Regions from separate parts of the Pseudogemmobacter sp. TB195 genome, predicted to be linked through region 1. Evidence: riboswitches for the same ligand, from Rfam matches in the RefSeq annotation. Region 1 holds a riboswitch; each other region holds the start of a gene.

Region 1 (3,391 bases):
CCCGCGGGGAGCCTGACCTCTGCGGCGCGAGATCCCGCAAGCTGTCTCAGACCCTGGCCCGGCACCTGGCACCTGGCACCGAATGGTGCCATTGCGCCAGGGTAAATGGCCAGGAACAGGACGGCCACCAGGTTCGCAACAGGCGGAAGAGGCCGTACGAAATCCGACCGCCCCCGCGACTGAGAGCGGAGAGACAATCCGATACCCCCCTGAGGCCCGGCAATCCCGGCCATGGGAAAGACCCGACCCGCAAGGCAGGGGACCGTCGCGGCATTCTGGCTCAACTGTCGGGCGTGGCGGGCAAGAGCATGAATGGACAATATCGCGCCACCGGCGGCCTCTGGCTGCACAGATACTGATTTGCATGACAGTGGCCCCTCCTGCGGCGCGACTGGCGCGGGTCCCTTTACCAGTGGCCCGACCGCCACATCACGAAAGGCTACGCCGCTGCGAACCGCCAACCTTGCGCCGGATCAAGCCTGCCCATTTCCTGCCCGGCAAGGGCAAGACCACGAGGATCACGCTTCCGGGCGAGGCCTGTCTGAGCTTTGTGACCACCATGGAATCCGATATTGTCAGCCTGCGTCTGCGCGCCCTGATGACAGCAGAGCTGCCCGGCCAGGGCATGGTGCCGGGCTTTTTCCTCTCCTGCCCGGCGCGGCATCTGCCCGAGAGGTCTTTCGACGGCCTGACCAGTGCGGCGGCACTTTTTCGCAAAGAAAGCGAATGCCTGGCCCTGATCGGTCAGGTCTTCGACGAACGCGCAGTTCGGCCAGGATATGCCCGAGGCCCTGCTGCAAGACCGGCACGTGGGGACACTTTGCCTGGATCATCTCGCCCAAAGCCCCGGCAACAGCCATGTGACGCTCAAGCGCAGCTGCCGGCGCGAAGCCGGCATGACACTGTTTGAATGCCTGCGCGATCTGCGGCTGGAACGCGCCGCCAATCTGATCCGGAGCAACCGCCGCTCGCTGCCCGAAGCCGCCTATGATTGAGGCGTTTCCGGCCCCGGCCATCTCAGCACCGCTTTTCACAAACACTTTGGCATGACCGCGCGCGACGTCGGCGGGCGGGGTGCAACCGGACCTGACGCTTTCGCGAGATGGAAGATCTGTTTGCCCCGACAGAGATCCGGCCTGCGGTTTCCTGCCAGTCGCAGCGGCAACGGATCTGCTGCGCGGACCGCCACGCCATTCCGCCGTTCCGCCCGACCATTGGAGCGAGTCTGCGCTGCACGCGTCAACGGCGGCGGCGGTGATCCCCGGTCTGACGGCGGCGCAAAACATCGCGCTGATGCTGCCCGGGCGGGCGAGGCCTGACATCCCCGAGACCCTCGCGCAACTGACGCTCGGCGCTGAGGCCGCTTCCCCCGCCTCGGGGCCGGGTGAGGAAGCCAGAGGCCTCGTCACGGCCCTGATCGCCGGGCAAAGGGCCAGGGCCCGCTTTGCCCTGGTCGTGATCAGCAATGATCGGAAGCAGCATTTTAGCCCAGTTTCGCGCTCAGCCGGGCGCCGGAGGGCGGGCCGCAGCCTGAAACGCATCACATTCCGGGCCTCAGATCAATTTCGACATAATTTGCCGCAGACAGAACAGTTTTTCACATAGCGCCTGCTCTGATCGCGTCAGATCAGGGTGCCACCATATCGGGAGGTCTGGAGGAGAATTGGGAAGCCGGACCGATGCCGGCGCTGCCCCCGCAACGGGTGCGGCGCTTCGTGGCATGGCGGGACCCACTGGCTGAAGGAGCGGCCGGGAAGGTGCCATTTCTGTTCGCGAAAGGGCACAGGCCAGACATCCGGAAACCAGCCCTGAGGCGGAAATCAGCGTGGCTGCGGCGGGCAGTCAGGAGCGCTTTGGCAGGTCCGCCCCGGACCATAGCCCGGCGTCTCCGATCACCCGGGGCAGCAAACAAACCAGCAGGAGGCCAGATTGGGCGCGCTTCACGACGATAGTTTTTCCACCCCGGACCAAAAGCCCGACGCCATTGCGCGGCTGATCGCGGAACACCGCCCGGGCCATGGCCTCGTTCGGGATTTCTACATGGATCCGGACGTCTTTGCCCGTGATATGGAGCGGGTGTTCCGCCGCCACTGGCACTGTCTGGCCCATGAAAGCGTGATCCCGAAGCCCGGCGATTTCGAGCTGTTCCGCCTTGGCGATGAACAGGTCATCCTGACACGCGACATGCAGGGCGAGGTGCATGGGCTCCTGAATTCCTGCCGCCATCGCGGTGCCGAGGTCTGCACCAAAGACAAGGGCAATGCGAAGATGTTCGTCTGCCCCTATCACGCCTGGACCTATACGCTGGACGGCGCTTTGCGCGCGGCCCGGCTGATGCCGAAGGATTTCGACCGCGCCGCACATGCGCTGAAAAAAGTACATGTGAAGGTGGTCGAAGGGCTGGTCTTCATCTCCTTCGCGAAAGACCCGCTGGATTTCACGCAAGTGGAGCAATCCCTGCACGCCAGTATCGGCCAATATGGCTGGGGCGCGGCAAAGGTCGCCCATCGCGAGACCTATCCGATTTCCGCGAACTGGAAGCTGGCGGTCGAGAATTATGTCGAATGCTATCACTGTGGCCCGGCGCATCCGGAATATTCGCAGACCCATGCGCTGGAGCAACCGCCCGAAGTGATCGCCGGTCTCAATGCCGCCATGGAGGAAAAGAGCTGCGCGCTCGGGCTTTCGGTGCTGTCGGGCAATCACTGGCAGAATTCATCCCGGGGCGGCGAGGCGGTCGATGTTTTCCGCTATGCGCTTTACGAGGGCGCCTCGACCGGGTCCGAAGATGGCTCCCCCCTCGCACCTTTGATGGGGCGCTTCACCGATTATGATGGCGGCGTGACCTCAATCCATCTCGGTGGCACCACATTTCTGGTCTGCTATCCCGATCACGGCATGATCTACCGTTTCATCCCGAAAACCCATGATACCTGCGAGATGGAACTGATCTGGCTGGTGAAAGACGGCGCAGAGGAAGGCGTCGATTACGATCTGAACCGCCTGACCTGGCTCTGGAAAGTCACGACCGAGGAAGACAAGAAGATCATCGAACACACCGCACGCGGCGTGAAATCGCATTACTTCGAGCCAGGCCCCATCGCACCGATGGAGTATAACGAGCTGCGCTATATCACCTGGTATCTCGACGAGATCAGCCGCGCCTGACACCTGACAAAATGAGGCCTCGGCTCTACCCGGGCCTCGTTTCGCTTGCCAGAAACGGGCCGCTGCCTCCCCGGCAGCAAACAGGGGGAAAGGGCATTCGGCAGCCCGCCCCCCCCCTCAGCGCTTCGCGCCCCGGCGGCCCTCGATCAGCCAGGCGGCGATGACCAGCCCGGCGGTCAGCACAAGCCAGGCCCAGCCCGGCAGCAAAGCCGCCAGCCGCACC
Region 2 (3,391 bases), on a different contig from region 1:
CAGGTCAGGCGGAAACTGGCAGGCAGGCTTTTCATTCCCGGCCGAAGCTGGTTTCTGGCGCGGGAATGGATGCAGGGGGGTGGTGCTTTGGAACTTAGTCTGGTCGGTATTGGCACCGGCAATCCGGACCATCTCACCTTGCAGGCGGTGAAGGCGCTGAATGCGGCCGATCTGATCCTGATCCCGGAGAAAGGCGAAGACAAAGCCGATCTTGCCGATCTGCGCCGCCAGATCTGCGAGGATCTCGTGACGCGGCCCGGGGTGATCGTGGCGGGCTTTGCCATGCCGGTGCGGGATCCGGCCAACCCCTCTTACCTCGCGCGGGTGAATGACTGGCATGATGCGATTGCCGGGGCCTGGGCGGCAGCGATTGACGCGCATCCCGGCGTGCAGCGGGTGGCGCTCATGGTCTGGGGCGATCCCGCGCTTTACGACAGTACCCTGCGGATTGCCGCGCGGCTGGGCAGGCTGCGCGAGGTCTCGGTCTCGGTGGTGCCGGGGATCATGTCGCCGCAGGTGCTGGCCGCCGCGCATCGCATTCCGCTCAACGGGCTTGGCGCGCCGTTTCTGGTGACGACAGGGCGGCGGCTGCGCGAAGAGGGCTGGCCCGAAGGCGTCGACCGGCTGGTGGTGATGCTGGACGGCAGCTGTGCCTTTCAGGATCTGGCGCCCGAAGGCATCTCGATCTGGTGGGGCGCCTTTGTCGGCATGGCGAATGAGATCACCGAAGCCGGACCGCTGGCCGAGGCGGGGCCGCGTATCCTCGCCCGGCGCGAAGCGGCACGGGCCGAGCACGGCTGGCTCATGGATATCTATATTCTGGACCGGACATCCCCGGCGGCATAAGCCGCCGGGAAGCTGGTTTATGCCTCGCGGCCACGGCTCCAGAGCCAGGCTGCGAAAAGGCCGAGCAGCGTCCAGACCGCAAGACCGACCCCGATGGCGCGGCCGGCGAATTGCGCGGCCAGTTCGGGCGGCGTCGGGCCGGTGAACTCATGCGGATGCGGCGCGCCGACGATATGGGGCGCGAGGATCAGCAGGATCGCCGCCGCCCAGACCACCCAGTTTTTGCCGAATGCGATCAGCCAGAGACCGATGGCGGTCGCAATCACTGTCGCCACCCACCAGATCGCGCGGGCGTTGACATCGGCCGCGGCCATGCCCGGAAGCTCGGGCGAGAGGCCGAAAGCCGGCGCCATCTGCACCGCGACAAAGCCCGCGATCCCCCAGAGAAGACCCTGGCGTGCGGTGACCCGGTTGCCATTATTCTCGGACAGGGCCATCGCCGCGACCAGCAGCAGCCCATAGCCGGCATAGACCATGATCGAGAACAGGATCGACAGCCCGTCGCGGCCTGCGTCAAAGCCGATACCGGGGATCTCCGCCGCCTCGCCATGGTCATGCGCTTCATCCGCGCCATGGGCATGGCCCGGTTCGGCGGCAGGTTCTGTCTGCGGCTCTGTGGCTTCCGGCGCCGGTTCTTCACCGTGATGATGGTCGGAGGCCGCCGCGAAATGGGTGCGCTCGCCGCCCTCATAAAGCTCGGCATGAAGCAGCACGGGCTGCACGAAAACAAGCTGCAGCAGGGCGGCAATCAGCCCCGCAGCAGCGCCAGCGATCAACGCGCTGGTCAGCAGTCTTTGCAACATATCAGTGGCAGGGGAATCCGACCGCGTGACGCACATCATGGGCGGCGTCATGCAGGGTTTCCGACTGGGCGAGGCCAGCGACGAAGATCAGCGCAGCACCCAAAAGCGCCACGACAAAGATATTCGCCAGTTTGACATCGGCCTTCTCACCAGAGCGGGCAATGGTGGACATATGAATCACTCCTTGCCGTCATCCCCGACGGCGGTTCCATCAAATGCGAAGGTCGGTCTCCTGACTTGCAGGTCACAGCCTCTGCCCTCCTTCCCATGGATTGCTCCACAGTGGTTAACGGGGTCGGCTCGCTGCGCACAGTCGCGGGGGCGGTCGGGTCGGGGTCTCCCCCGCCCTGTTCCCATGCCGGTCGCCCGGCACCTTCACGATATCGAGAGTGACAGGCGCGTGACGCCCGGTCAAGCCGCTCTGGTCAGGGCGCCAGCGCGCCGTAGAGGATAAGGGTCGGCGCCGGGTCGGGGGCGGCGCCCTCAAGATACGCGGCCAGGCCCGCAACCGTATCACGGCGGAAGGATTGCGCCGGGGTCGAGACGCCCTGCGCCATCAAAGCGGGCGTGTCGGGCGCCAATCCGGCGGCGATCAGCTTTGCCGCCAGCTGCGGGAATGTCGCCCGCGCCATAAAGACCGAGGTCACCGCCTGGGTATCGGCCAGAGCCGCCCAGTTGAGGCTTTCGGGCAGCGCGCCGGTCACATCATGGCCGGTCACGAACTGCACCCTTCGCGCATTGAGCCGCCGCGTCAGCGGGATCCCCGCCGCCGCCGCAGCAGCCGAGGGCGCGGTGACGCCGGGCACGATCTCATAGCCGATCCCGGCCTCATTAAGCGCGGTGATTTCCTCTTCAAGCCTGCCGAACATGCCGGAATCGCCGGATTTCAGCCGCACCACTTTCAGGCCCGAACGCGCATGATCGACCAGCAGCCGGCTGACATGATCCTGGCGCGGCGAGGCGCGCCCCGCCCGCTTGCCGACCGAGATCAGATCGGCCTCCGGCGCCGCCAGATCGAGGATCGGCCCGGAGGAAAGGTCGTCATACAGCACCACCTCCGCCGCCTGCAGCCGTTTAATGGCCCGCAGGGTCAGCAGATCGGGATCGCCCGGGCCAGAGGAGACAAAGCTGACGATCTCGCTCATGTGGCGGCTCCGATCAGGTGGAAGAATGTGCCGGTGACGAGGCCCTGGCGCGATCCGGTTTCGGGGACCGGCGCGCTTTCGGCATCAAGCACGGTGGCAAGGGGCGCATCGGGTTGGGCGAGGATGGTCGAATAATGGAACTCATGCCCGCGCAGCCTCGCGCCCGCAGCATGGCCCGGGATCGGCGCGGAAAGCGCGGCCAGGCGGTAGCCCAGATGCATCCTGCGTTTCTCATATGTGGTCACGAGGCCCAGCAGCCCGGCCATCTGATGCCGGGTGCCAGCCGCATCGACCAGCGCCTCGCCCAGCACCATATAGCCGCCGCATTCGCCATGAACCGGCTTTACCGCCGCGAAATTTCTGATGCCCGCAAGAAAACCTGATGCCGCCGCGATCCGGCCTGCATGAAGCTCGGGGTAGCCGCCCGGCAACCAGCAAAGATCGGCCTCGGGCGGCGCTTCATCGGCCAGGGGCGAAAAGGGCAGGATCTCGGCGCCCTGCGCGTGCCAGGCATCCAGCAGATGCGGATAGGTGAAGGAGAACGCCTCGTCCCGCGCCAGCGCAATGCGCTGGCCGGGCGGTTTCGGCAGCTCTCCC
Region 3 (3,391 bases), on a different contig from region 1:
GCCTGCAGCTTCCAGTTCACGCGCCTCCTGATTCAGGATCGCAGCAAACTCCCAGGCAAGCTTTTCCCGGCTTTTGTAATGCGCATCATAGAGCGTGTCGATCATGGTCATCGGGCCGGGCAGCGCCCATTTGATCGGCTGTTTCGTCTGCCGCCGCAGAAATTTTGCATCCTCGACAAAAACCGGTCTGCTGCGCGCCACGGCACCGGTAACAGTCGGCACGCTGGCATCATACCGATCCCGGATCCTGACGGTTTCTCGTTTCACAAAATCAACGCCTTCAAGATGTTCGATGAACGTGGTGACGAAATGCTGACGGGTCTGTTCACCGTCGCTGACAATGTCGATGCCGGATTTCTGCTGATCGTCCAGCGCGAGGCGCAACGCATCCTGCCTGCCTTCGGCAAGCGTTGCCCCCTCAAGTTTCCAGGGCGACCAGAGTTTCTCGGGCTCGGCCAGCCAGGACGGTTTGGGAAGGCTGCCGGCAGTGGCAGTGGGGAGAAGTTTATTCATAGTGGGGACCTTTTATATTCTGTCAAAGCGCGAAACTGGCTGACCATTGCGAAAGCCTGGCCTGATGCGGCCTGATAAAATGCTCTTCCGCGAATTTGGCCTGTTCCAGCGCCAGACGGCTGCGCTCTTCGCGGTCATAGACAATCCGCGTCAGAGAATAATCCTGATGTTTCAGGCTTGGGCGATAGCAGCTGCCTGCGGCGGCATTGGCGTTGTAGATTTCCGGACGATAGATCTTCTGGAATGTCTCCATCGTACTGATGGCGCTGATCATTTCCAGATTGGTATAATCAGCCAGAAGATCTCCCATGAAATAAAATGCCAGGGGAGCAACGGCGCCCGGCGGCATGAAACAGCGAACCGTCATACCCATTTTTGCGAAATACCTGTCGGTCAGAGATGCTTCATCCTGTCTGTATTCAGCACCAAGAACAGGATGGATGATATCGGTTCTGATATAGGTTCTGTTGCTTGATACGCTGAGACATATCACCGGTGTCTTTCTGAAATTTCGGCGATAGACCTCAGATTTCACGAAACTCCTGAACAGATTTCCATGCAGGTCGCCAAAATCTTCCGGCACGGCAAACCCGGCTTTCCCTTTGTTATATTCCGGGAGCGCTATACTGAAATCATAATCCCGCACATAAGACGAGAAATTATTCCCCGCAGATCCATCAATGATCTTACGGTTTTTGTGATCAAGAATGTTTGTCTTCAGAATCTCAATAATCGGAAACACACCCGCAGTTTCTGCATCCCCCATAGCCATATCGACGGATATGATCTCAACCCCGATGGAATACCGGTCACCTTTTGGGTTATCCCAACCGGCCAGAGAGTTGAATCTGTTGGTGATCATCGCCAGAGTGTTTCGTAAATTCTCCCGGCGGTGTGCCCCTCTGGCGAGATTGGCAAAATTGGTGGTGATGCGCGTATTATCGGCCGGAATGTAATCCTCGTCGAAGCCAATCTTCGTAACTCTGAAAGTGAAACCTTCTGTCATTGTGACATGCCTTCTGAGCGGCCTGAAAAGACAGGCCGGAAAACCACAGACACTCCGCGACGGATGTCGCGAAGCCGGCCCCGGGCGACTGATGTCACACGGGCCTTTGCAGTCACCTTTGCGGAACGGCCGCTCCCGACACGCCCACCGCGGCCGGAACAGGTGATCAATCCAGGCAGGTTTCCTGACTTGCGGGTCGTAACCTTGTCCGGCCTTCCCGGCGCAGAATGCGCGCCAGTGGCATTTCGGACAGGCTCGCCGCTCACAGTTGCGGGGGCAGCTCCGGATTTGGCATTGGCCTTACCGGATTCCCTTTTAACCGGGGCTTCCCCCGGCACCTGAATCAATCGATAAAATCCTTCGGAGACCCCGGAATGTCAACGATTTCAAAGGCAGATTATATTCATGAAAATCATGAGCGAAACCGGCAGTGTAAGAAATCAGGTGCAGACGATATTCGTTCAAAACACCCCTCGCGGCTGCACCAGTGCCGGAGCTTGCTTCTGCGCGACAGGCGTATCTGAGGGAATTCATACGGTTTTATGTCGTTCCGGCGCATATTTAGCCGGTATTTTTCACAGTTGGCGCTAAGCGGTCGGCGAGATCACGAACCGTCCCCGGTGCATCATCTGAAACAGGCAGTCAGGCCCTCCGGTTTCAGGCCATATATGCCATAGCGCCTTGCATAGTCCTGCGATCTGCCAGTCACGCAGGGGCTTTGTTGCGTTATCCGGTCGGTTCACGGATTCATGTTTGTGAGTCAGCGTGTCAGGTTTGGTGCATGAGAAAGACGATCCCCCTGTTCCAACCACGAACTGGTCGAGTTAAAATCTGGCCCTGAAGCGCCGGGGCTCGCTGATGGCCTGGTTGGACGCGGAGATGGCGTGGTTCGCGGCACCGGGCGGCAAGCCGGATCATCCTGAGCGATTCCCGGCATCAGCCATCCAGTTTTGTCTCTCGATGAAGATCCTGTTCGGCCTGCCGCTTCGCCAGATCGAGCCATGTTGCGCCACTGGTTCGAGCAACTGAACAGCCCCAGCTGAGTGGTCCAAGTTAAAATTTAGTGCATGACCGGCCTTTGGTCCATCGGGACGATGGTTTCCGGGGCCGGTGGGCGGTAGCCCAATGCGCTGTGTGGTCGTTTCGTATTATAGTGCTTTCTCCATTTCTCGATCATGATCTGTGCCTCACGGAAGCTGTAAAAGACTTCACCATTCAGCAATTCATCGCGGAAACGGGCGTTGAAGCTTTCGCAATACCCATTTTCCCAGGGCGATCCAGGTTCGATATAAGCAGTTTTTTGCGCCGACCGCGTTGATCCAGCCCCGAACTGCAAGGGCGACGAACTCCGGGCCATTGTCGGAACGAATGAAGGCTGGCACGCCGCGCAAGATGAACAGGTCCGTCAGCGCATCGATCACATCTGTCGAGTTCAGCTTGCGCCGCACCCTGATCGTCAGGCACTCGCGGCTGAATTCATCGAGGATGTTCAGCGTTCGAAACACCTTGCCGTCATCGGTGCGGCAGTGAACAAAATCATACGACCAGACATGATCCGGGTATTCCGGCCGCAACCGGACACAGGATCCGTCGTTCAGCCACAATCGGCCCTTCTTCGGTTGCTTCATTGGCGCCTTCAGCTTCGTCGGGAAAACAGTCCCCCGGACTGTTTTCTGATCCTCCTCAGTCTCGTCGCCATAAGCGCTCGACCCGCTTGTCGTTTACTTGCCATCCAGAACTCCGTAACAGAGCCGCAATCCGGAGATAGCCATAGCGGCCATATTGCCGGGCCAACTGGATCATGTCGGCGACCAGGCGATCTTCGTCCGCCCGGCCTTGCGCCAGTTTACGTTGTGTCGAGCGATGCTGCTG
Region 4 (3,391 bases), on a different contig from region 1:
GAAACTGCCGCGTTTCTCGGTATTGGCGTAATCATACCAGGCCTTGCCGACGAATTGCACACCCAGATGCGCAGTCCAGACATCGGCGAATTCCCAGGAGGCCCAGAGATTGGCCGAGGTTTCCGGCACGAGGAGCGGCACATTCCCCGAATAATCCACCCAGGAAAAGGTGTTGAAATCGAGGTAGGTGAAATCGTCAAACCGCGCTCTGGTGCGGGCGATATTGCCGCTGAGCCGCAGGGTATCGGTCACCCTGGCGCTGGCTGCCAGCTCGATCCCGCGCGACGATTGCTGCCCGGCCTGTTGCATCGTGAAAGACCCCGGCGCCAGCACCGGCACATTGCGCTTCACGATATCATAGGCGGTGAGCGACCATTCGGCGCGGCCATCGGCAAAGCTCTGGCGCAGCCCGATCTCGAATTGTCGCCCCGTGGTCAGGTCGAAGTCGCGGAAATTCGCGGCGTAATCCATCAGCGGCACGTTCACCGGGTCGGTGGACCAGGCCAGCTGGCCGTAAACCACCGTGGTCTCAGTCGCCGCCCAGCTGAGCGCGACCCGCGCCGATGGCGCCTTGTAGCTGGCGTCAAAGCTCGTGGCGGGGTTTGCGATGCCCTGGCGGCTCAGATCGAACCAGTCCTGGCGCAGGCCAAGGCTGAGCGCCAGCCCCTGGCCAAGCTCGGTGCGGTTTTCCAGAAAGATCGCGCGCTGGTCTAGGGTCGAGCGGTATTGCGCCACCGGGGTCAGGCCGGTGGGGAAACGGCCGGGGCGCGGGTTGAACGGATCGACCGTGACCGAGCCGAAGTTGAAGGCACTGGCATAGCTGGATTTCGAGCGGTTCAGGTCAAAGCCGATCACCGTATGGCTGTCATAGCCCGCGATCCCATGGCGCAAGCCTGCATCCAGCCGGAAGCCGGTCTGATCCTGATCCTGGTCGATGGCGACGAATTCGCCGACCGATACCGTATCGGTCACCGGATCCCATTCATAGGTTTCAGCATTGCGGAAGCTGCGGTCAGAGCCGATGCGGTACAGCACTGCCGAGACGCGGACCGCGTCCGACGGCGCCCATTCGGTTTTCAGCTGCAGCCAGTGATCGGTGAAGTCGGTCCTCGCGTCTTCAACATTGTAGTTCAGTGCCTCGGTCCCCGCGACGAGGATCCCGTTGCGCAAAGGCGTGCCATAATAGGTCATCGGCTCGCGCTTTGCGTAATCGGCGGACAGGGTGAAGGTCAGATCGGGCGTCGCCTTCCAGCTCAGCGCGGCGGTCACGGCGCCGAGACTGTCATCCGCACCGTCGATCCAGCCGTCGGATCCATCCGCGATCACCGCGATGCGGTAGGAAAGCGTATCCGAGAGCGAGCCGCCACTGTCGGCGCCAAAGCGCAGCCTGCCATCTGACCCCGCAAGCGCGGTCAGCAAATGGCGCGGCGCACCGTCAAACGGGCGTTTGGGCATCGCATTGACGAAACCGCCAATCGCGCCATGGCCATGGATCACCGAACCGCCGCCTTTCAGGACCTCGAATTCCTCGATCAGCCAGCTGTCGACCGGGAAAGAGATATTGCCGCGTCCGGGAAACTGCCTGGTGCCGTCAAACAGCATCATGACCGAACTGCTGCCCTGAAAGCCGCGCGCGGCGAAATGATTGTCGTAATTTGGCGCTCCGGTCGCGGTGACCCCGGTTGCGGTCTGCGATACGGCAGCAGTGATCGAATGGAGACCGCGTTCGGCCATGGTTTCGGTGCCGATCACCTCGACGGCAGCAGGGATGTCGCGGATTTTTTCGCCCAGCCGGCTGGCGGTGGGCGGGGTGGCGTCAAGTCCCTGGCCTGCGTCGTCATCGACCGGCAGCCAGATGGTGCCAAGGCCGATGGTGGTCTCTTCTGCCAGCGCCGGCGCAGCGGCGATGGGGGTGAGAGCGGTAAGTGTCAGCAAAAGCCGCACAGACGTGCGGCGGGAAATGGACGGCATGAATTTTACCCCGAAAGGCGTTTTGCACGTCACTGCAGACTGCAAGGAACCGACGGGCAATCACCCGCATGTCATCCTTGCCATCAGGAACCCCCGCCCGATGTGCCTGCCCGTGAATATGGCCGACGGCAGGTCTCCTGGCTCGCGGGTCAGTGGGTTTCGCGCCTTCCCAGGGTCCCTGAACCCCAGTGGCATATCGCGAAACCCTCGCCGCTCACAGTTGCGGGGGCAGCCGCAGATCGGGCGGATGCCCTGCTGCGTTCCCTCTTTCCTCCCTCGCGGGAACCGTCGCCTCTGCGCTACCCGCCGGGGTGGTGGTCTGTCAACGCCCGTTATCACGGGCGCGTTATAAGGGGGCATCCGGGACCCCTTGTGAGGAGCCTGTCCTGAGGGGCGGGGCGGGCGGTTGCCGTTCGGCCCCCCTCTTCATTTCTTTGCTGAAATTTCCCCAAAGCCCCGTGGTTTACCCCATGGCCTTTTGCGCGCGGGCGGATGTAACCTCTGCCCGCGCGCGCCGGGCCATGACCGGGATCCTGCGCAGGAAGGACATAGCCATGCAGACCCCGCCTTTCGTCATTTCGATCCAGAGCCAGGTCGTGTTCGGCCATGTCGGCAATTCGGCGGCGCTGTTTCCGCTTTGCGCGGCCGGGCTGGAGGTGGCGGCGATCCCGACGGTGGTGTTCTCGAATACCCCCGATTACCCGAGCCTGCGCGGTCGCGCGCTGCCCGAGGATTTTTTCGCCGATCTGCTTCTGGGCGCGATGGAGCGTGGGTTGCCCGAACGGGCCGATTATATCGTGACGGGCTATATCGGTTCGGCCGCGATCGCGCATCTGGCGGCGGAATTCATCGCAAAAGCGCGCGAGATCAACCCGCGACTGGTCTATCTCTGCGACCCTGTGATCGGCGATGCCGGCCCGGGGCGCTATGTGCCCGAAGCGGTGGTGGCGGTGATCCGCGACGAATTGCTGCCGCTGGCCGATCTGACCACGCCGAACCCGTTTGAGCTGTCGCTGTTGTCGGGGCAGAAGATTACGCGGCCTGAAGATCTGGCGCTGGCGCGGGCGGGGCTGAACCTGAGGCCTGGTGCGCGGGTAATTGCGACCGGATGCGTGCTGGAAGACAGCCCCGAGGGCTGTCTTGAAAGCGTTGTGATCACGCCGGACGGCGTGAGCCGTCACCCCGCGCCGCATTTGCCGCTGGCGCTGTCGGGGACCGGGGATCTGTTCGCGGCGCTGATCATTGCCGGGCTGGGGCGCGGCCGTTCCCTGGCCGATGCCGTTGTTTTTGCGCAAAAGCTCACCGGGATTGCGATGGGGGAGGCGGCGGCACTCGGACGGCAGGAGGTCATGCTGAGCAGCGCGGAATTTCTGGCGAGCCTGGCAGAGCTGGCGGCGATCCGCCGCTGACCTCGGGTACC

The links. Region 1 has a riboswitch for cobalamin ahead of AC4FS3_RS12505 (aromatic ring-hydroxylating oxygenase subunit alpha). Riboswitches for the same ligand answer to the same signal wherever they lie in the genome.
Region 2: it holds a riboswitch for cobalamin, as region 1 does, so the genes downstream of both, AC4FS3_RS02635 (CbtB domain-containing protein) here and AC4FS3_RS12505 (aromatic ring-hydroxylating oxygenase subunit alpha) in region 1, are expected to answer to the same signal.
Region 3: it holds a riboswitch for cobalamin, as region 1 does, so the genes downstream of both, AC4FS3_RS26730 (DUF1852 domain-containing protein) here and AC4FS3_RS12505 (aromatic ring-hydroxylating oxygenase subunit alpha) in region 1, are expected to answer to the same signal.
Region 4: it holds a riboswitch for cobalamin, as region 1 does, so the genes downstream of both, AC4FS3_RS14480 (TonB-dependent receptor) here and AC4FS3_RS12505 (aromatic ring-hydroxylating oxygenase subunit alpha) in region 1, are expected to answer to the same signal.

What each region holds. Positions count from the first base shown of each region.
Region 1 covers NZ_JBZEGG010000011.1:14,661-18,051, reverse strand. Annotated here, with positions in the region: gene AC4FS3_RS12510 (hypothetical protein) at 464-910, shown strand; cobalamin riboswitch at 1,614-1,825, shown strand; gene AC4FS3_RS12505 (aromatic ring-hydroxylating oxygenase subunit alpha) at 1,930-3,168, shown strand; gene AC4FS3_RS12500 (hypothetical protein) at 3,286-3,391, opposite strand, start outside.
Region 2 covers NZ_JBZEGG010000001.1:559,243-562,633, reverse strand. Annotated here, with positions in the region: gene cobF (precorrin-6A synthase (deacetylating)) at 70-846, shown strand; gene AC4FS3_RS02640 (CbtA family protein) at 864-1,649, opposite strand; gene AC4FS3_RS02635 (CbtB domain-containing protein) at 1,651-1,821, opposite strand; cobalamin riboswitch at 1,855-2,041, opposite strand; gene cobA (uroporphyrinogen-III C-methyltransferase) at 2,075-2,794, opposite strand; gene AC4FS3_RS02625 (cobyrinic acid a,c-diamide synthase CobB) at 2,791-3,391, opposite strand, start outside.
Region 3 covers NZ_JBZEGG010000041.1:21,657-25,047, forward strand. Annotated here, with positions in the region: gene AC4FS3_RS26725 (methionine synthase) at 1-513, opposite strand, end outside; gene AC4FS3_RS26730 (DUF1852 domain-containing protein) at 536-1,519, opposite strand; cobalamin riboswitch at 1,677-1,876, opposite strand; partial or broken gene AC4FS3_RS26735 (transposase) at 2,301-2,512, shown strand; partial or broken gene AC4FS3_RS26740 (IS3 family transposase) at 2,580-3,391, opposite strand, start outside.
Region 4 covers NZ_JBZEGG010000013.1:70,804-74,194, reverse strand. Annotated here, with positions in the region: gene AC4FS3_RS14480 (TonB-dependent receptor) at 1-1,971, opposite strand, end outside; cobalamin riboswitch at 2,082-2,276, opposite strand; gene pdxY (pyridoxal kinase) at 2,526-3,380, shown strand.